One region of the Paenibacillus sp. J22P51 genome, then DNA from elsewhere that is predicted to be linked to it. Evidence: riboswitches for the same ligand, from Rfam matches in the RefSeq annotation. Region 1 holds a riboswitch; each other region holds the start of a gene.
What was found. Region 1 has a riboswitch for cobalamin ahead of AC58QC_RS21590 (ABC transporter substrate-binding protein). Riboswitches for the same ligand answer to the same signal wherever they lie in the genome.

Region 1 (9,940 bases):
TAGGCGTTGTGATTAGTTTTTTTCTGAAAAAGAGAAAATTAAGCGGAACTTACGAATGGCTGCTGCCGCTGCGTATACTTAGACAACCTGAAACGCCTTGGAAGCGAGTAAGTCTGGCATTACTTTTTCAAGGAGTACGCGAGGGTGTATTTGGTTTTATGATTGGGTTACTGGTGTACATATCCACGTCAAGTGAAGCAAGCTTAGGAAATTTCGCTCTAATTACGTCATCCGTTGCGCTAGTTAGCTTCTGGGCAGCAGGTCGATTCATTCGGCCATCTTTCCGCAAAATGAGTATGTTCATTGGCTCGGTTATGGTAGTTCTCGTGATACTGCCGTTCTTTTGGAAGGTAACATACAGTACTTTACTGATGTTTGGGATAGGGTCTGCCCTCTTTTTCCCAATGTACTCAATACCTATGATTTCAGTTGTCTTTGATTTAATCGGATCCGATGATGAGAGTGCAAAGCAAAGAGAGGAATACATTGTCCTGCGTGAGCTGTCACTGAATGTGGGACGCGTATGCGGCGTGCTGTTATTTATATGTGTGATCTCTTGGAGCAAAGAGCCGATAGTAATCAATGTGCTGCTATTGGTAATCGGAAGCTCGACTTTCTTCTCTTGGGTGTTCATTAGAAATCAGTTGCCCTCAGCCAAGTCTTGACAGGGACTAGGTTTCCACATGAAAATGTGAGTAACAGAATTGTGGAATGAGGAGGGGGCACCAATGTCCAAAAAGATGGTTAACAGCATCACAGAGCTAATCGGAGATACCCCCGCAGTGCGGATTAACCGTTTATTGGAGCCGGAAGCTGCTGAGCTTTATGTGAAGCTGGAGTACTTCAATCCGAGTGGAAGCGTGAAGGATCGAGCTGCATGGAATCTCATTGATCAGGCTGAGAAGTCAGGACTCCTTCAACCAGGTGCGACGATTATTGAGCCTACAAGCGGAAATACAGGCATTGGTCTTGCGATGAACGCGGCGGCTAAGGGATATAAAGCGATTTTGATAATGCCTGATAATATGAGTAAAGAGCGCATAAATATCTTGAAGGCCTACGGTGCCGAAGTCGTGCTGACGCCAGCCGCTTTGCGGATGCCAGGTGCAATTGCCAAGGCTGTGGAGCTGCGGGATCAAATTCCCGGCAGCTTTATTCCACAGCAGTTTGAAAATCCAGCAAATCCGAGTATTCATCGGATAACAACTGCACCAGAAATTTTGCAGCAAATGGAGGGCCGGTTAGATGCATTCGTAGCGACCTCGGGAACGGGCGGTACGATTACGGGGACTGGAGAAGTGCTTCGGGAACATCTGCCGAATATCCAAATTTATGTCGTAGAGCCCAAGGGATCACCTGTGCTTTCCGGTGGAAGCCCGGGGCCTCATAAGCTGGTTGGAACAAGTCCAGGTTTTATTCCAGCTATTTTGAACACAAGCGTCTACGATGAAATTGTACAAGTGTCGGATGAGAATGCGATTCAAACGATGAGGGATCTAGCAAGCAAGGAAGGCATCCTGGTCGGCCCTTCTGCAGGAGCCTCAGTGTGGACAGGTATTCAGGTTGCGAGGAAGCTGGGGGCAGGAAAACGAGTACTTTGCATTGCACCAGATACGGGTGAACGCTATTTAAGTATGGATCTTTTTTAACTACGCAATGAGGCGAGTTAGGAAGACAGAAAGCCACATGGAGCGTCATCCAGTGGCTTTTTATTTTGCCAATGGAAGTGGAATATTCAAATATATATAAATATTCTGCCTTTCTTCTGCGATCAGTAATTGAATTAGGACAGTGATTCATTGTAAGATGAATGGATGAATGAAACATATTTCAGAAAGGTAGGTTTAACCATGGATACTTTGAAGCTTAAAATTCTCGATTTACTGAAGGAAGACGCCCGCAGGAGCGCGGATCTGATCGCCACCATGTTAGGAACGGCGGAGGCCGAAGTTGCGCGAGCGATAAGCGAGATGGAAGCGGATAAGGTCATCGTCAAATACGCGACAGTCGTAAACTGGAGCAAAGTAGATGACGAAAAGGTTACCGCCCTAATTGAAGTGCAAATTACGCCGGAGCGCGGGCGCGGGTTTGATGCGATTGCGGAACGGATCTATTTATATCCAGAAGTCAAATCGGTTTATCTCATGTCAGGGGCGTACGATTTACTTGTCGAGATTGAGGGAACCTCATTGAAACAGGTTGCTTCTTTCGTATCCAACAAGTTGTCGCCGATTGACCGAGTTCTTTCCACGAAAACGAATTTTATTTTGAAAAAATACAAACAAGACGGCATTATTTTCGAAGATCAGGAAGATGATCATCGAATGCTTGTTTCGCCGTAAGGGAGAGGTAGCGCCATGATCAAGGATGAGACTACGATTCAAACAAGTAAAAAATCCATGCAGGACTACCTCGCTCCTGCTGTACGTGAAATGAAACCGTCAGGTATTCGTAAGTTTTTTGATCTCGTAAGCAATAGCAAAGAGGATATTATCTCATTGGGTGTTGGCGAGCCGGACTTCTCCACACCGTGGCACGTTCGTGAAGCTGCTGTTCATTCCTTGGAGCGAGGCAGAACCAAATATACGCCAAACTCTGGTATTCCTGAGCTCCGCGAAGCAATTGCGAACTATTTGTATACTTCGTTTAAAGTCAAATATGAGCCATCGAATGAAGTGCTCGTTACGGTTGGCGGCAGTGAAGCTATCGATTTGGCACTGCGCTCACTGATTACACCGGGGGATGAAATTCTAATTCCAGAGCCGTGCTATATTTCCTACTCGCCAATCACAGCCATTAGTGGTGGTGTGCCGGTTGGTATCGAAACGTTCGCTAAGGATCAATTCAAACTAACGGAAAAGGCACTTCGTGATGCAATTACGCCACGTTCCAAAATATTAATTCTTTGCTACCCAAGCAATCCAACAGGCGGCATTATGACCTATGAGGACTGGCTGCCGATTGCCAAAGTTGTTGAAGAGCACGATCTGATCGTCATTTCCGATGAGATTTATGCAGAGTTGACATACGGTCAGAAGCATGTGAGTTTCGCTGCAGTTCCAGGGATGCAGGATCGGACGATTCTCGTTAGCGGATTCTCCAAGGCTTTTGCAATGACAGGCTGGCGGATGGGGTATGCTTGCGGTCACCGAGAGCTAATCTCGGCGATGACCAAGATTCACCAGTATACGGTTATGTGTGCACCAGTCATGGGGCAAGTAGCCGCACATGAAGCGTTGACGAATGGATTGGAAGAGAAAGATCGCATGATCGAATCCTATAATCAACGGAGACGATTGGTTGTCAAAGGCTTCCGTGAGGTTGGACTCGAATGTCATGAACCACAGGGCGCATTCTATGCGTTCCCAAGTATTGTGGCTACGGGATTAACATCCGATGAATTTGCACAGCGTCTCTTGTACGAGTCTAAGGTTGCTGCTGTACCTGGTGATGTATTTGGATTAGGCGGGGAAGGTTTCTTGCGGTGCTCTTATGCTTACAGTGTTTCCCAACTTAATGAAGCTTTAGAGAGAATTGGTAATTTCTTAAGGAAATTATGACTTTTGCAATAAATTTTTGTAATATATTCATATGTTCATAGGTAACGAAAACTGGTATTCTAATAGTAAGGAGGGATGAGCATGGCTTTTATGGAATATCAGCTTACTAACTTTCAGAAGCAATTTCAAATTCGCGAGCAAGAGTTCGGACAGCGTTGGCTGACCAGACATGCCAAGAAGCAAAATTCCCTAACTTTACTAGAAGAAGAGATCAACACCTTGCGACGTAAAATGGAACAGATGGTCATGGAAGGCAGAGAAATGACATCTGATGAAGTTGTAGAATTAAGCACGTTGCTGGATCGAAAAATAAATGAATATATGACATCTGGAAAGAAAAGTCGGTGAAAACCGACTTTTCTGGCGACTATCGATAAGAGAGAGTACACGACGGAGGGAAATACTTACATGAAGGCGAAATGGCTATTCGTTGTATTGTTAGGCATGATGCTGGCGCTTACTGCATGTGGTGGACCGAAAGCAGATGTTTCCGTATTTATTATGGGACCTAATGGTTTTCCAAGTGAAGCGGCAGAGAAGATGGAAGTTTCCTTGAAAGCTAAGGTAGGCGAATTACCTACTGTGAAGCTGAATACATCCCCTATTTTTTCAATGGAAAAAATGATTGTCGAGCTAGCTGCTGGTGGGAATGGGATCTTCATCTTGGGTGAAGAGCAGTTCAAAGGCTTGAGTAACCAAGCGGGATTCGTTTCACTAGACAACACGATTAATCCGGCAGATTACCCTGAAGGGGTTATCGAAATCAAAGAAGAAGGCAAAGCCGCAGAAAAGCATCTATATGGTATTCCACTTGCAGGGAATAAATGGATGAAAGACCAAGGCTATGAAGGTAAAGGTTTGTACGCGTTCATTCCTCAGAATGCTCCGAAAATGGACGAGGCTTTGAAAGTCCTCAAAATCATTGCGCAAAAGTAAGAGAACGTCTATAATCGACAAATAGCTTGATCGTATAATTAGCAATCATAGGTACTAGTAAGCTTCCAATTAGAAGGTTATTAGTTTAGGGGAAGTCGGTTCAAATCCGGCACGGTCCCGCCACTGTAATTCAGGCTTGCGAAAGTCTGGAGAGTCAGGATACCTGCCTATGGTGCCGTTACAACATCCTTCGAGGAAAAGGATCGCGTTAAATCAGGAAGCAGCGTACGTAGGTTCGTTGCCCAATACCGCGATTTATCGTCTCCTTCGTTCCTAGTGAACAAGGGGACTTTTTATTTTGGCTTGAGATCGAAAAAAATGATGAAGAAAGAGGGTTTATTTGATGAAACAAAGCAGGATCAAGAAGGGTCTTATTTTAACATTAGCGGTTGCAACAGCCATTTCTTTAGCGGCATGTGCCAAAAAGGAAACAGAAATCTCGGATCCATCGAAGCTTGGCGGTGAGGCGACGAAGGCGCCAACAACAACCTCATCGTCATCAGTACCTGTCGCAGCGAAGAAGACGACCTATCCTTTGAAAGTGAAGGATGCAACAGGCAAAGAATTTACATTCGATAAAGCGCCAGAACGTATAGCCTCGGTTTCCCCGTCAGAGACAGAAGCATTGTTTGCGATTGGTCTTGAGGCGAATATCGTGGGCGTATCTGATTTCGATGATTATCCAGAAGCGGTTAAATCAAAGCCGAAGCTAGGCAGCATCACAAAACCAAACATGGAGGCAGTCATTGCTTCCAATGCAAATCTTGTGTTCACAGGTGTTTCCATGAGTGCAGAATCCGTAGAGAAGCTTCGCGCATTGAACATTAATGTGTTTAAAGTAGAGCCCAAAACGCTAGACGATGCCATTAATAACATTCAAACCTTTGGACTAATTACAGATCATCAGGAGCAAGCGGAAAAAGTTGTCGCTAAAATGAAAGCGGATCGTCAGAAGGTCGTCGATGCAGTGAAAGACGTGAAGGAACAGAACAAGAAAAAGGTGTACATAGAGTTTGCACCAGGTTGGACTGTGGGAAGCGGAGAATTCATGGATGAATTGATCAAGCTCTCAGGTGGGATTAACGTAGCTGGCGACAAAGCGGGTTGGTATGAAATCAGTGAAGAGAAGATCATTCAGCAGAATCCGAACGTCATTCTATTCGCCAATGGCATCATCGACACCAAGAGCAAAAAACCTTTAGAAGAAATTATTCGTACACGCGGTGGGTGGGATGCCATTGACGCCGTGAAAAATAAACGTGTGGTAGGTCTTGACCAAAACTCGCTAAGCCGCCCAGGTCCGAGATTGACGGATGGTCTATTGGAAATGGCGAAAGGCATCTATCCTGAATTGGTGAAATAATGAAAAGAAAATTGATGCTAGGGGGAGGAGTAGGGGTTATACTCCTTCTTCTTTCTATTGTGGTGAGTTTATCTATTGGTTCAGCTCAGCTTCCTATTTCGCATATTGTGGGGATTCTGGCCAAGCATCTACCTTGGATAGGAAGTCACATCGAGGTGAACTGGCCGCAGTCATCCGAACAAATTATGAATAAAGTACGAATCCCACGTGTGCTGCTGGGTATTCTTGTTGGGGCAGTGCTCTCCATAGCAGGCGCTGGTTTCCAGGGAGTTCTGCGCAATCCGCTCGCCGATCCTTACTCGCTAGGCGTATCTTCAGGGGCTTCCGTAGGGGCTGCATTTCTTATCTATTTCGGGTTGCAATTTGCCTGGTTTGGACAATGGTCGATCCCGATTGTAGCTTTCGTGACGGGGCTAATCTCCCTGTTCCTGGTCTTGAAGCTGGCCATGATTGATGGGAAACTGAAGATGGAAACGCTGATTTTATCCGGCGTCGTGATGCAAGCATTCTTAGGTGCGTTCGTGTCGTTCTTGGTTTCCATTTCGAACCAAACGATAAATGAGATTATTTTTTGGCTCATGGGCAGTCTAGCGATGCGAGGATGGTCATATACGTATATGATTTCACCATATCTCCTAATTGGCCTCGTAGTTCTGCTAAGTTATGCCAGATCGTTAAACCTGCTTGCATTGGGTGAGCGCCAAGCCGCCCATCTCGGCGTTCATGTGGAGCGTACGAAGTTGATCGTACTGATCGCTTCAACATTGATTACAGCTGCTGCTGTATCTGTGGCAGGGGTCATCGGTTTCGTTGGGCTGATCGTTCCGCACTTAGTGCGTCTGCTGGTTGGTCCAGATTATCGATTGATTATTCCCTTATCCGCGATTGGCGGAGGGATTTATGTGTTATGGGCTGACACCCTGGCTCGTACGCTGCTTAGTCCTACGGAAATTCCATTAGGGGTTATAACGGCGTTTCTGGGTGCACCATTTTTTGCCTACTTGCTCCATAAAGATAAGAAAACGTTAAGAGGTTGATAACGATGATTAAAGTGGAGCAGCTCTTTCAGAGTTTTGGGGAACAACAAGTCCTGGATCGGATAAGCTTTGAGGTTCGGCAGGGGGAGTTTTTCGGGATTATTGGACCCAACGGCAGTGGTAAATCTACCTTGCTTCGACTCCTCTCAGGCATGGATCCTGTTAGGCAGGGGAATGTGCTTATAAAAGGAAAGACGGTATCCTCGTATTCGCGAAAAGAACTGGCTAAGTGGCTCGCTGTTCTTCAGCAGGATGCATTGCCCCCCATTGGTTTCACGGTTCGTGAAGTCGTGGAGATGGGGCGGTATCCATTCCAGAATTGGCTTGGCGAGGATATGGCTGAAGCAGATGGACTTATAGATGCGATTATTACAAAGCTTGAACTGGAAGCGCTCGCAGATCGAACAATAGAGCGTTTAAGCGGAGGAGAGCGTCAACGCGTTGCGCTAGCCAAAGTGATGGCGCAGCAGCCAAGCTTGCTCATGTTGGATGAGCCAACCACCTTTCTAGATATCGGCTATCAAATACAAATGATGGATTATATCCGAAGCTGGCAGCAAGAGTCGGCGCTTACGGTTGTAGCTGTGCTGCATGACTTGAATTTGGCTGCGCAATACTGCACGCGATTGATGATCGTACATGAGGGGCGGGTAACCGCCATAGGAACGCCAGAAAACATCATTACAAGTGAACGAATTGCAGACGTGTACGGAACAGAGCCGATTGTACTGAAGCACCCTGTGAGTGAAGTGCCGCAGATTATATTACAACCTGGGAAATAATTGAAAACCGGAGGATGATAATGATGAACAGACTACATACCTTGATTAACTCGATTGAGCCTATCCATCAGGAGGTGGCGTTTCAAGCCAATGATCATTTGAACCAATTGACAAAGCCACAAGGCAGCTTAGGAAAGCTAGAGGATATTGCTCGCCAAGTCGCAGGAATTACAGGCGAGGTGATGCCGACTTTTGATAAAAAAGCTGTTATCGTCATGGCAGGTGATCATGGTGTATGTGAGGAAGGCATCAGTGCCTTCCCTGCGGCAGTGACACCCCAAATGGTACTCAATTTCCTGTATGGCGGTGCTGCTGTTAATGTACTGGCTAGACATGCCGGAGCTGATGTGGTTTGTGTGGATATGGGAGTCAATGCGGAGCTGGAGCATCCGAATCTCGTCTCGCGCAAAGTAAGAATGGGCACGCGCAATATGGCGAAGGAAGCGGCTCTTACGCTGGAAGAGACGATTCAGGCGGTACTAGCAGGGAGCGAGATCGTGGATGATTTGGTGGCAAAAGGGTATCGACTTTTCGCCACGGGCGAAATGGGAATTGGCAATACAACCGCTAGCGCGGCGATTTTGTGCGCGTTGACGGGGTTGGACGCTGGCCTTGCTGTCGGCCGTGGAACGGGAATTGATGATGCGACTTGGCTGCATAAGCAGTCGGTTGTGAATACGGCGCTGGATGTGAATGGATTGCGCGGGCGGGGAGATTGCGCGGGAGCAGGTGCAAGTGCAAATGCAAGTGCGGGTGCAAGTGCAAGTGCAAGTGCAAGTGCAAGTGCAAGTGCAAAAGAAAGCTCAAGCGCGGAATTTGCGCTTGAGGTATTAAGTAAGGTCGGCGGATTGGAGATCGCCGGACTCGTTGGGGTGATCCTGGGCGCGGCGAAGCATCGCTGCCCGGTTGTCGTCGACGGCTTCATCTCGTCGACAGCTGCGCTCGTGGCGAGCCGATTAGCTCCGCTAAGCGCGTCCTACATGCTCGCCTCGCACTTATCGCAGGAGCAGGGACATACGAAGCTGCTCGAGTCGGTTGGCCTCGCAGCGATGCTGCAGATGGATATGCGACTTGGCGAAGGCACAGGAGCGGTGCTTGTATTCAACTTGATCGATGCCGCAGGCAAGATCATGAAGGAAATGGCAACATTCGAAAGCGCAGGCGTATCGCGGGGTTAAGTGTGGTGGCGGCAAGTCTGAAGCTGTAATGCGAGTACGTGCGAAGCTGCAAACAAAGCAGCAAACGGATAGAAGCAGAGAGAAGGAGGCGAGAGACACCATGGCGGTTCTGGTAACGGGTGGCGCGCGCAGCGGCAAAAGCTCCTTCGCGGAGAAGCTGGCGATGCATCGCTGCCAGCGAGGGGTTTACATCGCGACCTCCCACATCTACGATGAGGAAATGAGGGAGCGGGTTGGTCTGCACAAGCGGCAGAGGCTTCGCTCGGGATTCCCTTGGGAAATCCGGGAGGAGCCGTATGCGCTGCGGGTTTGCCTCGAGCAGCTGGACGAGAGCGGCGAGGGGGCTGTGGTGTTGGTCGACTGCCTAACCCTGTGGCTGACGAACTGGCTGCTTCATTACGAAGAAGCTAGCGACGCGGTTCAGCTTGTAACGAAGCAAATTGATGAGCTTGTGGAAGCCGTGTCTACCTACAGTGGACAACTCATCCTGGTTACGAATGAAGTGGGTGACGGCATTGTGCCGGAATACCCGCTAGGCCGTCAATTTAGAGATTTGGCCGGACGGATGAATCAGCGATTAGCTGAAGTCTGTCAGCAAGTGTTCCTGGTTACGGCTGGTATCCCAATTGAACTAAAGAGTAGAGCTTATGTTTTAGACTAGTAGTACTACTCACGTACCCCGAAATAGGTAGTCAATCCCGTATCTGGGTCAAAAAAGCTAAGAACTGCAAAAGTGCAGGATTTTGTGGCAAAATACTTAATCTGAAGCACCATTCCTGCAAAAGTGCAGGAAATTAACCGGAAATAGTCCGAAAACTGCCGAGATAAGCAAAAAACTGCATTATCGCAGGAATATCCCTTTTAACACGCGTTTTACAAGTGAATGATGTATAATTGCAGGCTCTTACCAGTAGTGAGAGTCAAGTATGGAATGGTGAAGCCCTTATGTGGATATATACATGGCAAGAAATCGTCTGGATGACGGCTGCTGCGATCGCATTGGACTTGATGCTTGGCGACCCAAAGTGGCCCACTCATCCTGTTATTATCATTGGTCGTTGGATTCGCTGGGTGGAGGATAGGC
Region 2 (9,940 bases), on a different contig from region 1:
AGTCACACGCACAAGCTGACAGCCCGCTTCTTCTAAACGAAGAATTTCCGCTACTGTTGCTTTAACGTCAGCCGTTTTCGTTGTGCACATGCTTTGCATGATCACTTCGTTACTGCCACCGATCGTTAAATCACCTACCCGAACGGCTCTGGTATCTCTTCTATGGAACATTTTGGTTTCTCTCCCCATGACACCAAACATCCTCCGCTCCAATTCCCAGAAATGGAAATTGGATTGGAGGCTGTGTGTTCATTTATGAAATTGTGCGTTAAGCACTTTCTTCTTTTTTCTTACCAGTTGGCTGTGCGCCTTCTTTGGTTGTCAGAACGGGCGTGATCTTGTTTTGTACCGTTTCTTTGGAAACGATACAAGAAGATACATCCGTTCTTGAAGGAACTTCAAACATCACATCAAGCATAATGCTTTCAATGATGGCTCTCAGACCACGAGCACCAGTATTCCGTTTAATCGCTTCTTTGGCAATCGCATCAAGTGCTTCTGCATCAAATTCAAGCGAAACGTTATCCATCTCGAGCATCTTCTGGTATTGCTTCACAAGAGCATTCTTAGGCTCGGAAAGAATACGCACAAGCGCTGCTTCATCAAGCGGCTCTAGTGTTGAAATAACCGGCAAACGACCTACGAACTCCGGAATCAATCCGAATCTCAATAGATCCTCAGGAAGGACCATGGATAGGTATTCACCTGGTTTCAAGTCAACTTTCATTCCATCTGTGCTAAAGCCAATCACTTTTTTACCGATTCTGCGTTTGATAATTTGCTCTAAACCATCAAAAGCTCCACCACAAATAAAGAGAATATTCGTTGTGTCGATTTGAATGAATTCTTGATGTGGATGCTTACGTCCACCTTGTGGAGGTACGGAAGCTACTGTGCCTTCAAGAATTTTGAGAAGAGCTTGTTGTACACCTTCACCGGAAACATCACGTGTAATGGATGGATTCTCGGATTTACGTGCAACTTTATCAATCTCATCAATATAGATGATGCCGCGCTCTGCTTTTTCAACATCATAATCAGCAGCTTGGATTAGTTTGAGCAGGATGTTTTCGACATCTTCACCCACGTAACCAGCTTCTGTCAACGAAGTTGCATCAGCTATCGCAAATGGCACATTCAAAATTTTCGCAAGAGTTTGCGCAAGAAGTGTTTTACCACTACCTGTTGGCCCTAGAAGGACGATATTACTTTTCTGTAGTTCAACATCTTCAAGCTTGTTCTGGGAATTGATCCGCTTGTAGTGGTTATACACCGCAACAGCCAAGGATTTCTTCGCTTGTTCTTGACCAATAACATATTGATCCAAAATATTACGAATTTCCTTTGGTTTCGGAACATCCTTCAGATCCAGTTCTTCTTCATGCCCTAGTTCTTCTTCCACAATCTCCGTACAAAGCTCTATACATTCATCACAAATGTAAACTCCCGGTCCGGCAACAAGTTTACGAACTTGGTCCTGGGATTTTCCACAAAAGGAACATTTGAGTTGGCCTTTTTCATCGTTAAATTTAAACATGGGATCACTCCTTTATTTCAAGTCGTTTCGAGTGATAACCTCGTCGATTAACCCGTATGCCTTCGCTTCATCAGCGCTCATAAAGTTATCTCGGTCGGTGTCTCTTTCGATCTTTTCAAGCGGCTGTCCCGTTCGGTCCACGTAAATCTGGTTGAGTTTATGTTTGGTCTTGATAATCCAATCCGCATGGATTTTGATATCGGTTGCTTGACCTCTAACACCGCCGAGCGGTTGGTGAATCATTACTTCTGCATTCGGCAGCGCGTATCGCTTACCTTTGGCTCCTGCTGTCAAAAGCAAAGAACCCATACTTGCGGCCATACCTACACAAATCGTAGATACATCCGGTTTAATAAACTGCATGGTATCGAAGATACCCATTCCAGCCGTAACAGACCCACCAGGTGAGTTGATATATAAGTGAATATCTTTATCAGGGTCCTGGGCGGATAAAAAGAGCAGCTGGGCAATGACCAAATTAGCCACATCGTCATCAATAGCGGTCCCGATGAAGATTATGCGGTCCTTAAGTAAACGCGAGTAGATATCGTAGGAACGCTCCCCACGAGCCTCTTGTTCTACAACCATAGGAATAAGACTCATTGTACCAACTCCTTTTGCGGCAATCGCCATGTTCTCTCATTTGAGATTCATTTACAGTTTAACACGATTGGGCAGCAATGTCATTTTTCTGAAATCAGCTATGTAAGCGGTAATACGTATGTACTAAGGAGTTTCGCCTTAAATTAGGGTAAAAGAAAGGCACGTTGCTTGCGTACGTGCCTTTACTTACCTTATTTACACGGCTGCGGAAACATGCTTGCTATTTTGAAGCAAGAAATCAACCGTTTTTCTGATAACTAGATCATTGCTAAGACCTTCAAGAGATCCGTTTGAAGCGAACAGCTCACGAAGCTCAGCTGTTGATTTTTGGTAAGACGGTGCATATTTCTCAAGTTCCGCGTCAACTTCTTCATCGGATACTGTGATTTTTTCTGCAGCTGCGATAGCTTCAAGAACAAGGTTGTTACGAACACGCTTCTCAGCATCTTCTTTCATTTGTTCTTTCAACGCGCTCTCGTTTTGACCGGAGAACTGGTAGTAGATCTCAAGCGTCATGCCTTGTGAGCGAAGACGTCTTTCGAATTCTTTCACCATGATGTCAAGCTCAGCTTCAACCATCGAACCTGGAATTTCAACTTCTGCATTAGCAGCAGCTTTCTCAACAACCGCAGTTTCAAGAGCAGCTTCGGAATCTTTCTCTTTGCGCTCTTGCATACGTTTTTGAAGCTCTTCTTTGTACTCAACAAGTGTATCGAACTCACTTACGTCTTTCGCGAACTCATCATCAAGCTCAGGCAGGTTTTTGCGTTTGATATCGTGAAGTTTCACTTTAAACACAGCTGCTTTGCCTTTCAAATCTTCGGAATGGTAGTTTTCAGGGAAGCTAACGTTAACGTCTTTCTCTTCGCCTTTACCAAGACCAACGAGTTGCTCTTCAAAGCCTGGGATGAAGGAGTTGGATCCAAGCTCAAGGGAATACTTCTCCGCTTTACCGCCTTCGAATGCTACTTCATCAACGAATCCTTCGAAATCAATGATAACGACATCGCCGTTAGCAGCTTGTCCTTCTTCAAGAACAACCAATTCAGCATGACGTTGTTGCAAACGTGCAAGCTCTTCATTCAATTCTTCTTCAGAAACAGTAGCGTTAACTGCTGCTACTTCGATACCTTTGTAATCGCCAAGCGTTACTTCAGGCTTAACTGTTACTTTAGCTTTGAATTTCAAGACTTGACCTTTACCGAATTGCTCAACATCTACTTCAGGACGATCAACAGGCTCGATTTTAACCTCTTCAATCGCTTCTACGTAAACTTCTGGCAAAATGATATCTAGTGCATCTTGATACAAGCTTTCAACACCGAATTTAGCTTCAAAGATTGAACGAGGCACTTTCCCTTTACGGAAACCTGGAACATTCACTTTCGCTGATACCTTTTTAAATGCTTTATCCAAAGCATCTGCTACACGTTCTGCCCCAACTTCAACTTCAAGAACGCCAACGTTCTTCTCTATTTTTTCCCAACTTGCTTTCATTTTATGCCTTCCCCTCCAAAAATGTACCATGACATATATTTTTCACGTTAAGCTCATTATAACCATTCTATTATACCATATAACATTTTCATTTCAAGCCAGCATTGTTCTTAGCTAGGATCGGGGCTAAATTGCTTCACAAATGCACTAAGCACATTATGCGCCCGCTTCCATTGCAACGTCATCGCATCCACGATTCCGTAGGTTTCTAGTAACTCATCTCGATCAACCGTACCAAACAATTTATCCTGCAAAATCGCATGCAGCGCGGAGGCCCACACGTCTACCGCACTTTCTTCTGTCCTAAGCAATTCTGTGTAAATCGATGTGCCATACGCATAGGCAAGAAACTCCTGCCAAGTCTGAGTTGCAAAGAATACAAAGTCAGGCTGGCTTATTTCACTAATGTCCCCGACTCTGCGAATCATATCACGAATTCGTAATGGAAAATCCTCCGCCGTCAGGGGGGTCTCCTCGATTTCTACGAGAACGGTTTTACCATTCTTGGGAAACTCAATGAAACCATGTTCCCCCATTTGTTTAAGCGTCTGAAGGGCTTTGAATTGCAGATGAGGATGTCTGGGCTTTTCGCAAAGCCAGGACTTCACGAATTGGCTCACCTCGGGCTGCTCGATATAAGCAAGCTGTTCCAAGGCACTAACTTGTCCCTCTAACGATCCTTCTTGGAGCATCGTTTGGAGTTTCATCACAAAAGCACCATCATCCGAAGCTGCCTTATCATGAATGTACTGCCGCAATAAGGCGGATTCTTCCTCAGAATCCTCTTCCTCTGTCTCTGTTGCTGGAAACATCGTTTCCGGAAACATGGTTAGCAGCCAGTGGCGCAACGCTTCCCATTGTTCGGATTTACTCGTATCGACATTGGGAAACTGCAAGAGGAATGTGAGCATCTCGAGTGCTTCTTTATATTGCTCGGAGCGCAACAGCTTCGTTAGCTCGTCTTCATAGAACTTCTCTGTTTTAGGAAAAAGAATGACATTATTGGGCGTAGGGTCTGACATAGGGATCACCTCTGTTCGTGGTCTCGCTTGTGACAGTTTACTCTATCACCCAAATGATTGCAAAAATAAATATTAAAAGAAGTGTTGACTTCCTACAAAACGATATGATATTATAACTCTTGCTTCGCCAAACGGATCACGTCCATGCGGTAAGAAGTGAGGTATGTCTCAGTAGCTCAGCTGGATAGAGCACACGCCTTCTAAGCGTGCGGTCGGGGGTTCGAATCCCTCCTGGGACGTTGATGTAAGAGGAAAGACCGCGAGAAATCGCGGTCTTTTTTTGTATCTTCGTAAGCAACGCCTGTTTTTCAACGAAGAATTCTGTAATGAAACGGAACCTGCGTAAACCTGTTACTTTTACTTGAGTTAGTCGATTTATTCGACTAATTCACTCTGTAGAGCCTCTGGTTCTCTTGCGTTAGTCGATTTATTCGACTAATTCACTCTGTAGGGCATCTGGTTCTCTTGCGTTAGTCGATTTATTCGACTAATTCACTCTGTAGGGCCTCTGGTTCTCTTGAGTTAGTCGATTTATTCGACTAATTCACTCTGTAGAGCCTCTGGTTCTCTTGCGTTAGTCGATTTATTCGACTAATTCACTCTGTAGGGCCTCTGGTTCTCTTGAATTAGTCGATTTTTTCGACTAACTCACTCTGTAGGGCCTCTGGTTCTCTCGAGTTAGTCGATTTATTCGACTAACTTCACCTGCAGCGCCGTCCGCTTGAGACAGACTTGTGCGTTTTTTAGTCAAACAGAGCCGTCTTTTCCTGTGAAACATCTTATATTTTTTATTAAAACAAAACTCTTTGCATACTCAAAGATTTCATGTATAGTATTCAACAATTGCATATTGTGGGAATAGGTGCTCTTGTTTAGCCTAATAAACGAGAGCTTAAAAGGGAAGTTCGGTGCAATACCGACGCGGTCCCGCCACTGTAACAGAGGAGTCGACGCTTAAGGTGCCACTGATCGAAAGATCGGGAAGGCTAGCGTTTGACGAGGATTCTGGAGCCAGGAGACCTGCCTAATTCTGACAGCACTGTTTTACCTACGGGAGATAGGGAGGTGTTAGAGATCATAAACACTGTATACACATACACAGGGTATCTTTAACCTTTTTTATTAAGGTTAGAGATGCCCTTTTTTGATTTTCCGAGATTCGTATGAAGCAAAATTTGAGGAGGATGACCCCCATGTGCGCACTGATAAATAGCAATTTAGGATATCCAAGAATTGGCGAGAACCGCGAGTGGAAGAAATCGCTGGAGGCCTACTGGGCCGGCAAGCTGGATGAGCGTGAGTTTACAAAGCAAATCGAAAACATCCGTCTTCAAAACCTAAGACTGCAGCAGCAAAAAGGCATAGACCTTATCCCTGTTGGTGATTTCAGCTTGTACGACCACGTGCTGGACACGTCCACCATGTTCGGACTAGTTCCAAAGCGTTTCCCTTATGAAGGCGGCGAAGTTTCACTTGCCACGTATTACGCAATGGCTCGCGGCAGCCAAGGGGCGACAGCTTGTGAAATGACCAAATGGTTCAACACCAATTATCATTATATCGTTCCTGAGTTACAGGATGCACAGCCAGTGCTCACGATCAACAAACCGCTTGAAGCCTACCGAGAAGCTAAGCAAAAGCTAGGCATTAACGGCAAGCCTGTTGTTCTTGGCTTATTTACCTTTCTCAAACTAGCAAAGGGGTACAAACCAGAAGAAATCGATAGTCTAATCGCGTTGTTTCTACCGCTCTATTCACGTATTTTGGCAGAGTTGGCGGAGGAAGGTGTGGAATGGGTACAGCTAGATGAGCCTATTCTCGTGCAGTCCCTAAGTCCAGAAGATATCGGACGCGTAAAGCATATCTACGCCACGCTTGCGGCAGCTGCTCCAGCACTTAAAATTATGGTTCAGACGTATTTTGACGCTATCGATCATTACCAGGATCTTGTATCTCTTCCCGTCCATGGAATCGGTTTAGATTTCATTCACGGCTTTGAATTGAACTGGAGCAGCCTTCAAACACACGGTTTCCCCGCGGATAAAGTACTTGGCGTCGGCCTTGTGGATGGACGTAATATTTGGCAGACGGATTTGAGTAAGCAGCTTTCTTTCCTTGCCCAGCTTGAAGCAATCGTTCCCTATGAGCGCATGATGCTGCAGCCCTCATCCAGCTTACTGCATGTTCCTGTTTCCACCCGTAATGAAAGTAAACTTGAGCCTGTATTACGGGATGCACTAGCATTCGCAGAAGAAAAGCTGACTGAGCTTGCCATCTTGACTAAAGCCATTCAACACGGCCAAGATTTCATTCAATTGCAATTAGACATAAATCAAACGGCCATAGCTAAGCTCAATGCCTCTATCTATCGGAATAAGGCCTCAGTCCAACAAGCGATCACGGATATCGGTCTACAGCCATCTCTTAGAAACAGCAGCTTCACGACACGCAGAGGTCTTCAAGCAGCGAAATGGCAGCTGCCCTTCCTGCCGACTACGACGATTGGATCCTTTCCGCAAACGGCTGAGGTCCGTAACGCTCGTAAAAATTGGCGCAGCGGCGAATGGAAGCCTGAGCAGTATGAATTATTCATTCAAGAGCAGATTACAGAGTGGATTAAACTCCAAGAGGAGCTTGGACTTGATGTGCTTGTACACGGGGAATTTGAGCGTACGGATATGGTTGAGTTTTTCGGTGAAAAGCTGGATGGCTTTGCCTTTACCTCAAACGGCTGGGTTCAATCCTACGGTTCACGCTGTGTGAAACCTCCTGTTATTTTCGGCGATGTGGAATTCGTGCAAGAGATGACGGTCACAGAAACGAAGTTTGCCCAATCACTCACTACGAAGCCGGTCAAAGGCATGCTAACAGGCCCCATTACGATTCTGAACTGGTCATTCGTACGCAGCGATATTTCCCGCGAACAGGTTGCGTATCAAATCGCATTGGCCCTGCGTCACGAATTAGAAGCCCTGGAGCAAGCAGGCATTGAAATGATTCAAGTGGATGAGCCTGCTCTACGAGAAGGTTTACCATTGAAGAAAAGAGATTGGCAAGCTTATCTTGACTGGGCTGTTCTGGCATTTCGATTGTCCACAGCAACAGTCGGTGATGAGACGCAAATTCATACACATATGTGCTACTGTGAGTTCCATGACATTATTGACGCCATTCGAGCGCTAGACGCTGACGTCATCTCAATCGAAACCTCGCGAAGCCATGGTGAGCTGATTCACAGCTTCGAGGAGCATACGTATGATCAAGGAATCGGGCTTGGGGTTTATGACATTCACAGTCCGCGCGTACCCTCTGTAACAGAAATGGTTGAAATGATAGAACGTGCTCTTCAGGTGCTAGAGCCAGAGTTGTTCTGGATAAATCCGGATTGCGGCTTAAAAACACGCGGAAAAGATGAAACCATTGCTGCGCTTCGAGTGATGGTTGAGGCTGCCAAGCTATTCAGAGCCAGCAGAAATGAATTAATCCCATCTTAAAAATGAACAAAAACACCCCTGCCGCATTAGCGAGCAAGGGTGCTGTAACTCTCGTTTGTTTACACAGATGGCCTGTTCGGCTGATGGTGACCTGGTTCCGTTGAATCCAGATTCGATTGAATACGAGATGATTGCTTGGAGTGGTCAATCGCACTTTGCTGTTTCTGCATCATACTTTTCTTTTTACCCATAGTAAGCAACTCCTTCTAGTCATAGAATGAACGCTACATTAGTATGGAGGGTTTGAGCACTGAATATGCTGGATACTCTTGGGGACGCCAAGATTGAAGAGCTTAGGTTCGGTTTCCGAGCCTATTTCTCGGCGAGCGCAGACTTAGGCTCGGTTTTCGAGCCTATCTCTCGCGAGCGCAGACTTTAAGCTCGGTTTCCGAGCCTGTATAACCAAAAACAAAGAGCCTGCAGGGATCACTCCCTGCAGGCTCTTGCTCATGCCATGAGACTTAGTGCATCTTGTGAGGCAAGTTTTTGCCTGTATGACCGTCACCTTGTGTCCTTTTATTCTTCTCGGCTTTCCTCTGCTTCTCATGCAGCTTGCTAATGAAATGACTATCCATGAGCACTCGCCTCCTGAATAAAGAATGGCATTACCCCTTTAGAATGTCACGGCAACCCGAAATTTAATCTCCCAATCTCTACAAAAACTCACGTCCTGCTTGCTCCTCTCGCTTTCTGGACAGACATTTAATACCTTCCATTTGCATACCCTTTATCATCATGCTCTCTTAAAAAGAAAGGAAGGAACGTCTATGTGCGGAATAACGGGTTGGATAGATTGGCGGAAAGACTTGACCGGGTACCCGTCCATTCTAGAAAATATGACGGAAACGCTCCAACTGCGTGGACCTGATGCTTCAGGTACCTGGATTTCACAGCATTGTGCCCTCGGACATCGACGTCTAAGTGTTATGGATCCTGAGAATGGCGCTCAGCCTATGGTCCGTAAACAAGGCGACTATACGTATACCATCGTATATAATGGCGAACTCTATAATGCCCCAGAGTTGAAAAAGGAGCTCGAGCTCCGCGGTCATCAATTTCGCACAACATGCGATACCGAAGTGCTGCTGGTCGCTTTTATGGAGTGGGGAAAAGCATGTATCGACCGCCTGAACGGCATCTTTGCCTTTGCGGCCTGGAATGACCAAGAGCAGTCCTTAACTCTAGTGCGCGACAGACTCGGCGTTAAGCCTCTTTTTTATTCCCACCAGGATAGTGTATTGTTATTCGGATCTGAACCAAAAGCGATTCTAGCTCACCCTGACTTCAAAGCAGAGGTTGGTGCTGAAGGCTTTGCTGAAATATTCGCAGTAGGACCGGCTCGCACGCCAGGACATGGGATTTATCGGAATATGTCTGAGCTGAAGCCAGGTCAATTTGCCATTTTTGATCGCAATGGATTATCCATTCGAACGTACTGGAAGCTCGAAAGTCACCAGCATCCAGACGATATTGCTGCTACAGCCGCGCATGTTGGGCAATTGCTTCGCGATACCTCCGAGCGTCAACTTGTTTCGGACGTTCCCATTTGCACGCTGCTGTCAGGAGGATTGGATTCTAGCGCACTCACCGCGCTCGCTGCAGCTCATTACAAGGAAAGCGGGCAAGGACCGCTTCATACCTTTTCGGTCGACTACAAGGATAATGATAAGCATTTTAAAGCAAACCTGTTCCAACCGAACTCCGATGCCCCTTGGATCAAACGGATGACCGATCACCTTGGCACGGAGCATCATTATATTGAGTTTGACACCCCAGAGCTTGTGGAA
Region 3 (9,940 bases), on a different contig from region 1:
AAGCCAGCTTTATACGCAGCGTTCACGTAAGGGTAGAACCAGTCCCCTTGAGCAACGTCCTTAAAGTTAATGGTCTTATCCGTTTGCACATCTAGCCCAAGAACGCCTACCAGCATTTTGGTGAACTCAGCTCTTGTCACCGTCGTTTGAGGACTAAATTTACCATCGCTGCCCTCGACATAAGCTTTCTTTGTAGCCTCGCTGATTGCGTCAACAGCCCAAGGGGAGATCGTGCCCGCGTCTGTGTACAGCTTATTTAAATCAAATGCCACAGCTGTTTCTTCGATACTTGTATACGAAACGAAGCTCGTAAAATGATTTGTTTTAATGATCAAATCATTATCTTTCACAAACGCATACGTGATTTTTTCCTTACCCTTTGTAGCCTCAGTTCCTTCCGCCTCTGTCGCATAAATCTCGATCGGCGTAAACGTATTGCCTTCGATAAATCCAACTTGCTGCCCTTTCGCACCTGTAAGCACGATAGTTACTGGTCTATCGAATAGAACCGATTCGTTCGGGTTCCCCATTGCAAAAGCTTGATTTAGCTTGAGTTGCTTCGCAGTCTCTTCACTTAAACCACTCTTCACCAAATCCTGAAGTGTTGTATCCTTCGTATCCAGTGCAGTTAGTAGCTCGACACTGGCATTCCCCGATTTTAGAATCGTTCCCTTATCGATGGAAAGTGAAATGTCGCCTTTCACAGCGGAAATCATAGGAATGCTGTCTTTCACGTCTTCTAGATTAAGGATAACTTTGGAGGTCACCTTAGGAAGGTTAATGGTAATTAATTCTTTGTCTTTCATGTCTTTTGTAATGTTTACTGGGTAATTTTCTTTGATATCCGTTGGAACATCGATGATTGGCTTTTTATCGTTAGGATTGTTTGGACCAATTGGCAGTGCCCCTGTTGGTATCTTTTGTCCTAGATCTTCTCCATAATCTGTTGTATAACGCCATTGGATAGAGTCGCCATTCTTAGGGAAGTATGTATCAGCTCCATGGTCAGGATAGGTGCCATTTACGTTGTACATCCAGCCGCTTCCAACACCATATCCATCGGTATCTATCTCTTTATATCCTGCAATGGCTTGTACATAAACACTGCTCCATTTGGTACTCCACATGTATAAATAATTAATTCCATGATCATCAAGTACTCTCTTGAGTATACTCCATACCGTATCCCCACTTTGAAGCTCAACACTTAATTCCGGAACGATATATCCTTTATTTACGGTTAGTACATCTACAGATAATGTTACACGATTGGAAGTTGGAGGCGTAATACCACCACCTGGGGTTTGTACCACACTAGACGTGTAAGCAATAAAGTCCGTAAAATGCTTGGTTTTAACAATAAGATCATTACCACTATCGTAGGCATACTCATTTAACCCGCTAGCAATGCCTGCTAGATCATCGGAAAATCTCTGTATCGTACTTGGCGATCCATTCTGGATGTAGGCTGCTTCTTTCCCTTTCATGCCAGCAAAGGTTAACGTAATAAACTGATTAAACTCAATTCGATTACTGCCGCCAAGTGTGATTGCTTGGTTCACCATATCAAGCTTTTTACCGCTTTGAACAAGTGTATTCACTTTATCTTTTAAACCAGAATCATCTGGATTATTAGATGTAATTAGTTCAAGTGCCGATGGATCACCGCTAGTTACTTGTGCGCCCTTTGGAATAACAACAGAAATATTCCCTTTTCTCGTTTCAATTTTCGGAAGGTTAGTTCCGGAAGGCAAATTAACAAGAATCTTTGAATTGTTATCACTTGGAATGACAACAGTTATCTCTTTGTTTTCATCCGCATTGGTGATAGGAATGATGTAGTCCAAATTATCCGATGGGATATTAATATTAGGCTGATTCCCGCTTGGCAACTGGATTTCGGTCTCACCTGTTGCAGGTGTATCTCCAATTACATCCGTCATATCATAAAGTCGTTTACTACCATTCACGAATCGGTCGTAAGCCACAAGCGCGTAAGTGCCTTGATCGGTCGCAAGAGCATTTACGCCGCCCGTCCTAAGATGCTTAAATCCACCATTTGCTCCTGCAAAAGAAAGCAACCCATCTATGGCTGATTTGCCACTCTTGATAAATCGGGTATCGGTACTTGGATCGATGCCTAGTGCTGTTAAAGCCGTAACGACTTGTGCGACGCTTTCGCTGCTTGATCCAAAGCCGCCTTCATTGTCTTGTTTGCTAGATAACCAAGCAACTGCCCGATCACCAGCGCTTTTCACATCAGGTTGCGTCTGATAATAGGGAGCAAGAGCCTGAAGTGCCATCGAGGTTAGATCGTAATCGACAGTACTCCCGAACCCCCATCCCGCTGCGTTAACTGTACCCTTTTTTATTTCTTTGCTTAACAGATATTCAACCAGATTAGCTCTGGTTGCTTGTTTTTTCCCTGCCTCAACAGTAGGAATCTGATAATTCCTGGCATCAAAAGCTAATAGTGCAAAGATGGGACCATTTATCCCTTGTTTAATAACATAATCGTAATCGGAGAGCGCAGACGTCAGGTCATAGCTCCCCACTTTTGTTGGATCTTTGCCAATAGAAGCAAGTCCTAGCATCGCTCTGGAATGCTCTGTACCCTTTGTTTTATCCAGTACACCATTATTTAAAGTCATTAAGCGAGTAACTTCGGTGACTACGTTATTGTAATACGATTGGCAATACCCCTCGGGTACCGTGTAGTTACCTCTTGCCAAGGAAAGGACAGACCATTCTCCACCCAACGTGCCAAATGCAGGTTTGTCTACCGTTCGTAATAGATAAGCTAGGCTTTTATTCAGGTGATCTTTTGCTGCTTTTTTAATGTCGATTTTATAAGTAATGACAAATGTTTGCTCATTGGTATTGCCGGATGAGTCCGTTGCTTTCACAACAACCGTGTTGGCTCCCAAATTAAGCACAAGCGCATAGAGTCCGTCTGTTTTAGAAATGACTGTTCCGTTCAACTTCACTTCCGATGTAATACCCTCAGGGGTATTATCCGTCACAACTACACCAACACTTAAATTCGCCTCAGATACTTCTTGGTTATTCGATATACCTGATACCGTAAGGCTAGGCTTTTCCGCATCTTTTTCAAATGACTTATTCAGGCTGGCGAGCGCGCTGTCAACACTTGCTTGCGTACTCTCAAGATTTGAAAGCACGGTATACGCGTGATCATACGCTAATCGAACAGCTTTATCCGCCAAAATAGTTACTTTATTCGGATCGCTATTAATTCCTGCTACTCTAGCAAGCAGAGCATCTTTATTCGCTGGGTTTGGAAGATAGCGCCATTCGTTGGCTCCAAGATCAGCTCCCCACCCATAAAGGGAAAACTCAATTCGAAAGACATCTCCATCATGGGGGATATACTGAGACGCACCCACATCAGGCATTGTATTATTAACAACATACATCCAACCTGACATGGACGTATAGTCAAATTCACCGAGCCAGTGATCGTCCAGCTTTAAACCAATATGATCGCTATTTAAGTTGATTTGATCTTGAATAAACGTAGGTACCTGTATAGCCGTCGTATTATCCTTAACTTTAGATAAATAGAAGGAATCTTCAATACTGCCATAGGTTTGATAGTTACCTTCACCCAATACACGAGTGATTACAGCTGCGCCATTATCACCTTCGTATAAGGGAAAATTGATGGGTTCCTGATAAAAGCCCTGTCCTATCGTAAATTTCTCAACAGAAGCCGTTACATGGCCTATGGGGGTAGGCTCTGGCTTTGGTTCAGCTTCCACAATCAATGGCTGCGTACCTCTGACAACACCAGGGGCACCATCGGAACGATAATTGGTAACTTCCACGGTATAATTTCCAGCGGCTACACCTTGGTCAAACACAGCTACACCACTAGCATTTGTGAACTTTTCGGCAGCACCAACTTTTACCTTCAACCCCTCAGCTGCAGAGTCTATAAACCCTGTGTTGAGCCAGTCATAGGTTGTTTTCGTTACCGTTACGGAAAAGGGGGCGTTCGCACTAACGGGGGTTGACGAAATGGTGATCGACTTCAATAGTTGCGTATTGAGATCACCGTAATAGACAATTACCTGATCATTGCTCTCCAAGGCATACTGGTCTATACCTACATCAGGAATAATCCACTGACCTTGACGTTTAATGGCATAGTTCCATCCATCGTAACCACCGTATGATGCAGCTTGTATCCCATTAATTGCGGTCACATAGGAACCATAGGATGAACTCGAGACAATAGGGGTGATATCTGTCTGAGCCACTAAAGCCTCTAAGGCAGTTGAGCCCTCGGCTATTCCCTCTTTGATAAGACCCTGCGGCCCCTCCACTCGAAGTGAAACGGAAACTGGATTTTCACTCGCAGCGAAAACTTGATTAGCTGGTGCTATGGCAGTAAATAAAACAGATAATACCATTAGCGTAGCTAAAATAGACGACATCATTTTGCGTTGTAACTTCGTAAACATTCTCTCCACTTCTCTCCCTTACTTCCCTAAGATTTGTCGCACGCCAAAACAAAAAAAGACCAACCCTCAGGCGGGGTGGCCTTCTTAATTCATGAATAAACAAACATAGTAGCGCCATACTGGCTACAGAACGCTAACTGAATTCCCACCCCCCGGAGAATCAGAGCAACAACGAAATAAGGCAGGTATCCTGGCTCATGCATCATCGTAAACTTTTCGCCTTCCCATCCCCGACGGGGACAGTGGCCTGATAGAAAAGTAACTCCGCATTTACAGTGGCGGGACCGCGCAGGTTTTACACCTGACTTCCCTTTTAAGCACCTTCGACAGAAACATCAAGAAGTGCACCTTACACGCAATTTATGTAGTTATATGGCTTCATACTAGCGGGTAATCCTATATTTGTCTAGTAGTTTCATAGGATTGAACATTCACCAAACAAAAAAAGGCAACCCCTCCAGGACACGAAGTCCCGCGGGATTACCTTCCTCTTTTACCCGTGCAATTCGTAAATTAATACTTACAAATGCTACGCGTAATGATAACTAACAAAATGAAAAGTACAAGAATACTAGCGGCCGAATTGTTTTTCGGAGGACAAGCAACTGCTTGCGTGTGGACTGGTTTCGGGAAAACAAATTCGGTTTGTTGGTAGGACGCGTGCAGGTGGATCGGTTGTTGCATAATAGGCGCAGGAGCTGGAAGCGGAGTCGGCATTGGCATTGGCATTGGCATTGGCATTGGCATTGGTTGCATTGGGTAATTCGGAACTTTTATATGTTCCATGAGAGAGCACCTCCTTCATATTTTCCTTACATGGGCTTTCAAACTTGCGGTTTAACTTGGAAGTTATTGTTGAAGTTGGGTGAATAGCTTACAACATCAGTCTATGGGGAACCACCTACGTTGCACACGGTAAACACCCAGTTACTTAATAAATTGGGTGGGTGTCATGGGCGAACGAGCATATGCGCGAAACAACATACGTTTTAGGCATAGGCAGCTAGCTTAGGCAACTGCCGCCGATTTATTAATCGCACCACCTCAACAGTAACGGTGTTTTTCATCACTACAGAGCTAATTTTCACACCACACCCTGCTGTAACGATGTTTTTCATCACTACAGCACGAATAATCACGAATCCCCCTCGATTCCGCAACTGTAACGGTATTTTTCATCACTACAGAGCTAGTTTTCGCGCCTCACCTTGCTGTAACGGTGTTTTTCATCATTACAGCCCCGGCACAACACAAAAAAGGACCGCCTCCTCATCAGAGGAAGCAGTCCTACTAGCCTTACACGTATGGATTATTCTCACGTTCGAAACCGATCGTTGTTTTCGCGCCATGGCCCGAATAGACGATGACATCGTCATCCAGCAGAAACAGCTTATCCTGAATGGAATCCAGCAGGGTATTGTTGTCTCCACCGAGAAGATCGGTGCGACCGACCGATAATTTAAACAATACATCACCGCTGAAGAGGTGCTTATCATACAAGAAGCTCACACTGCCTGGCGAGTGGCCAGGAGTATGGAACACCTTGAGCTGGATACCCAGGAACTCAAGCGTTTGTCCTTCATCCAGCGCGAATTCCGCAGGATCAGTAACAATCGGAGCGCCAAGATCAGGCCAGCGTGCGGAGCCGTTTTTCTTCGGATTCGTCAGCCAATCGGCTTCCAGGTCGTGAATATACACGGGGCAGCCCTTGAGCTTACGAATCTCATCTACACCACCGATGTGATCGAAATGCCCGTGTGTCAGCAGAATCGCGACGATATCCATGTCGGCGATTTTTTTGATCAGCGACTTGGGATTCATTCCTGGATCGATTATAATACCTTGATTCGTCTCTGGATTCGACAGTAAGTACGCGTTCGTCTGAACCGGACCTAGAACGAAGGATTGAATGTTGATCATCGTGTTGCCACCCTCACCCTTAGAACGACTCGATCAATGAACGAAGTTCCTTCACAATAACAGCATGATATCCGTTACCTTCGCCATATTGACGGCCCATTTCTGCTCTAGCTACTTGAATTTTTTCGTTATAGTCTGCCGCATCGCGATCAGGATTTTCTTTCTTGAATTGCGTCATAACCGCTTGCACATTCTTAGGGCGAGGGCCCCAGTGTCCAAGCACGAAACCGCCTGTATCTGTGAAAATCACGATCGGAATAGCACGGCCGCCGCCTGTTAGGAATTGATCAATTACATCATAATTTTGCTCGATAATTAGAACTTCTGTCGGCACGCCGCTATTTTCCAAAGCCTTGAAAACAACAGGCACGTTGCGAACAACGTCTCCACACCAATCAGCAGCCACAATCAAGCAACGAAGATCATCGCGATTATTGAGGGATTCGAAATATTCCTTATCCTCTTCATTGTCCCATGCGAAACCTTCGTAATACGCTAGGAATTGCTCTTTATTTTTCTCCATACCATCGATAAACTGTTGCGGCTTCAAGCCTGTGCGCAGCTTACTAGCAAGATTAGTACTCATTGATTTCATCCTCCCAAGAAAAGTCCATATTCTCATTCATTGTAACAAAAGCAAACGAAACCGCCAAATCAACCTTGGTTAGACTTTCGCTTTTCTTTTGAGATAAAATTGATAGCCTGCATACAAAATCGTCAGTACGATCGCAGCGATAATCAAAGGTTTAATATATGGCCCTGCATACTCGCCAATCGTTTCCCAGTTATCCTTCAATTTCATGCCCAAATAAATATACAGAAACGAGTAGGGAACTAAGGCTAAAGCCGTGTACAGGGAGAATTTCCCCAAAGGCATCTTCGCCATACCACCTGGCAATGATATCGCATGACGTACAATTGGAATAAATCTCGCTGTAAAAATCATCCCCGTGCCGTACCGATTAAACCAGCTCTCCGCCACATCGATATGATGCTTGCTGATCAGCAGGTATTTCCCATACCTCTCCAGGAAAGGCCTGCCCCCATAACGCCCGATCCAATATAGTACGATTTGGGCCAAAGTCCCCCCAACGACCGCGCAAACCATGCCACCCACGAAGTTAATTTGACCTTTGGATACGAGATACCCTGCATAAGCTAAAAGCAATTCGTTCGGAATGACCTCTAGCATGAGTCCAAGGAAAATCCCCCAGTACCCCAAGCCTTCCAAATACATCAAAACACTGTGAATCAACTCACTCATCCGTAACCCTCTCTTCACTTTGCTTTCCATCATATTTGCTGTAAATATACCTGCTACCTAGTCAAAACTATTTTAATGATCTCATCCACATTCTATCATAGACAGGCTCTCAACCACTACTTGTAAGCAACTCATCGTTAAAATACGCCACAATATGCGATTTACAAGCCTCTACAGGTGCCTCAACAGGTGCGCTGAGCTCTTTATCGGCTCGGTGTATCAGCCCGTGTTCCAACGGGATCGGTTTCCACTCCCCCACGAGTGGTGGTAACTCGTAAATCCCGATTCATGCGCTGACAAGCCTCCGCATAAGATGTACAAGACCCTTGTACAGGAGGCGGACCCTATGTCCCGAGTATGGATTGTCAAACGAAAACATGTCTTTCAGCTAGCAGCCGCACTTCTACTCCTTCTCATTGGATGGCTGTATGTAAATCGAGAAAGCATCCTGCCAACCTTTGCCGAGCCCGCGGCAGAACGCACCATTCATATGGTTGTTGGCGAGTTCAAATCCACCACCGCTGATGGCAAAACCATCGAAGCCTATCGATGGGACCCCGGTTCCGTCAACGTGAGGAAAGGCGAACATATTAAACTCAGCATCTATGGCGTCAATGGCGAGAGTCATCCCTTTCTCATAGAGGGACTCAATATCAGCGGTGAAATCAAAAAAGGCAAAGAAACCATCGTACATTTTACAGCTAATCAAGCAGGTACGTATCGCCTAATCTGCATGACACATACGGATATGGCGCATAGCGGACCGATGATTGGCTATATTAATGTAAATTAGTTTCTTGTCCTAGCGAACCTTAAGTCATCCTTCTGTTACCTCGAATCGTCATCATCAGGCGACTCGATAGCAGAAGTGGCATTAAGGTTTTTTTTCGTTTACACTGATGCCAAGCTCAATTGATTCCCAACGAAGAAGGTGCTCCCCCTGTGAAAACACACATACTCGTCGCCGATGACGATGCCCATATTCGCGAACTGATGCGCTTCCTCTTTTCCAAAGAAGGTTATGCTGTCTTTGAAGCAAGTGACGGTGAACAAGCTTCGAGACTGCTGGAAACGGAACAAATCCATCTCGCCGTTGTCGATGTCATGATGCCGCTGCGAGACGGCTTGGAGCTATGCGCGGAAATCCGCGAACACTACGATATTCCTGTACTTCTTGTGACAGCCAAAGGAGAGATTGAAGATAAAGAACGAGGCTTTGCCTCAGGCACCGATGATTACGTGGTAAAGCCGTTCGAGCCGAAGGAATTACTCTTCCGAACGCGCGCGTTATTGCGGCGATACCAGCTGGTTTCCTCGGAGATGATTACACTTGGCCACACTGTCATCAATCGCAAAAGCTATGAAGTCACGATCGCAGGTGAAACGCTGCTGCTACCGCTCAAAGAATTTCAGCTGCTCGCACAATTGGCGAGTCATCCAGGGCGCATTTTCACACGTGAGCAACTAATTCAAATGCTGTGGGGCACAGATTATGAGGGTGACAGCCGAACCATCGATGTACATATCAAGCGACTGCGGGAGCGTTTTTATGAGAAAACGAATGATTTTATGATTACGACAGTGAGAGGACTTGGTTACAAGCTTGAGGTGACGGAAGGGTGAAAACATTATACTTTCGCATCGTTGTTACGTTTATTCTCATCGCAATGGTCAGCTCCGTGCTCGCACTCTTTCTTTCGAATTGGTATTATCTAACGAAATTAAGGGATCAGAACGAGGAACAAATTTGGAAAATAACGACGGAAATCCGATCTCTTTATGAAGAAATGCCGGCAGTGGAGCCTGCTGCATATTTCACCCATATTGCCAATATGGGGTTCCAGCTTTATGTCGTGAATGAGCAGATGGCGGGGACCTACTATGGAACGCCGTATAAACATACGCAGTTGGAGCCGGAGCAAATTCGTCGCGTTATAGCGGGAGAAACGTACCGAGGGATGCTGCAGGAGCGTCATGTTCTGATGGTGATCGGATATTTTGAAAATAGCCTGCGCAACAGTATCGGTGTTCCTGTTCAGGTGCAGGGAAAAACGTATGCTTTGTTTGTTCGGCCTAATTTGGAACAGCAAATTGGTGGCGTGCGCGTCCTGATGGCTTTTCTGCTCGGACTTACCTTCCTTTTCAGCATCGTCCTCATCATTATTTTCTCCCAATTCATCGTGAAGCCTGTAAAAAAATTGCGAGAAGCTACAAAACGGATCGTTGGCGGGAGCTACGAAATGACAATGGACGTTTCCCGTCAAGATGA

Region 2: linked by a shared signal. The riboswitch ahead of metE (5-methyltetrahydropteroyltriglutamate--homocysteine S-methyltransferase) and the one ahead of AC58QC_RS21590 (ABC transporter substrate-binding protein) in region 1 are both predicted to bind cobalamin.
Region 3: linked by a shared signal. The riboswitch ahead of AC58QC_RS11110 (S-layer homology domain-containing protein) and the one ahead of AC58QC_RS21590 (ABC transporter substrate-binding protein) in region 1 are both predicted to bind cobalamin.

Annotation. Positions count from the first base shown of each region.
Region 1 is NZ_JCAUAZ010000011.1:82,686-92,625, reverse strand. Features, by position in the region: gene AC58QC_RS21620 (MFS transporter) at 1-665, shown strand, start outside; gene cysK (cysteine synthase A) at 729-1,649, shown strand; gene AC58QC_RS21610 (Lrp/AsnC family transcriptional regulator) at 1,851-2,342, shown strand; gene AC58QC_RS21605 (aminotransferase class I/II-fold pyridoxal phosphate-dependent enzyme) at 2,358-3,560, shown strand; gene AC58QC_RS21600 (aspartyl-phosphate phosphatase Spo0E family protein) at 3,642-3,908, shown strand; gene AC58QC_RS21595 (hypothetical protein) at 3,969-4,496, shown strand; cobalamin riboswitch at 4,529-4,681, shown strand; gene AC58QC_RS21590 (ABC transporter substrate-binding protein) at 4,840-5,859, shown strand; gene AC58QC_RS21585 (FecCD family ABC transporter permease) at 5,859-6,896, shown strand; gene AC58QC_RS21580 (heme ABC transporter ATP-binding protein) at 6,902-7,678, shown strand; gene AC58QC_RS21575 (nicotinate-nucleotide--dimethylbenzimidazole phosphoribosyltransferase) at 7,699-8,856, shown strand; gene cobU (bifunctional adenosylcobinamide kinase/adenosylcobinamide-phosphate guanylyltransferase) at 8,957-9,517, shown strand; gene cbiB (adenosylcobinamide-phosphate synthase CbiB) at 9,802-9,940, shown strand, end outside.
Region 2 is NZ_JCAUAZ010000002.1:61,577-71,516, reverse strand. Features, by position in the region: gene ispG (flavodoxin-dependent (E)-4-hydroxy-3-methylbut-2-enyl-diphosphate synthase) at 1-171, opposite strand, end outside; gene clpX (ATP-dependent protease ATP-binding subunit ClpX) at 269-1,537, opposite strand; gene clpP (ATP-dependent Clp endopeptidase proteolytic subunit ClpP) at 1,550-2,140, opposite strand; gene tig (trigger factor) at 2,336-3,637, opposite strand; gene AC58QC_RS05095 (hypothetical protein) at 3,748-4,659, opposite strand; tRNA gene AC58QC_RS05090 (tRNA-Arg) at 4,825-4,898, shown strand; cobalamin riboswitch at 5,503-5,702, shown strand; gene metE (5-methyltetrahydropteroyltriglutamate--homocysteine S-methyltransferase) at 5,853-8,153, shown strand; gene AC58QC_RS05080 (hypothetical protein) at 8,213-8,344, opposite strand; gene AC58QC_RS05075 (DUF4023 family protein) at 8,615-8,728, opposite strand; gene asnB (asparagine synthase (glutamine-hydrolyzing)) at 8,921-9,940, shown strand, end outside.
Region 3 is NZ_JCAUAZ010000004.1:26,304-36,243, reverse strand. Features, by position in the region: gene AC58QC_RS11110 (S-layer homology domain-containing protein) at 1-4,487, opposite strand, end outside; cobalamin riboswitch at 4,651-4,854, opposite strand; gene AC58QC_RS11105 (hypothetical protein) at 5,001-5,273, opposite strand; gene AC58QC_RS11100 (hypothetical protein) at 5,477-5,626, opposite strand; gene AC58QC_RS11095 (MBL fold metallo-hydrolase) at 5,784-6,407, opposite strand; gene AC58QC_RS11090 (thioredoxin family protein) at 6,427-6,993, opposite strand; gene uptA (undecaprenyl phosphate transporter UptA) at 7,072-7,671, opposite strand; gene AC58QC_RS11080 (cupredoxin domain-containing protein) at 8,018-8,464, shown strand; gene AC58QC_RS11075 (response regulator transcription factor) at 8,614-9,294, shown strand; gene AC58QC_RS11070 (sensor histidine kinase) at 9,291-9,940, shown strand, end outside.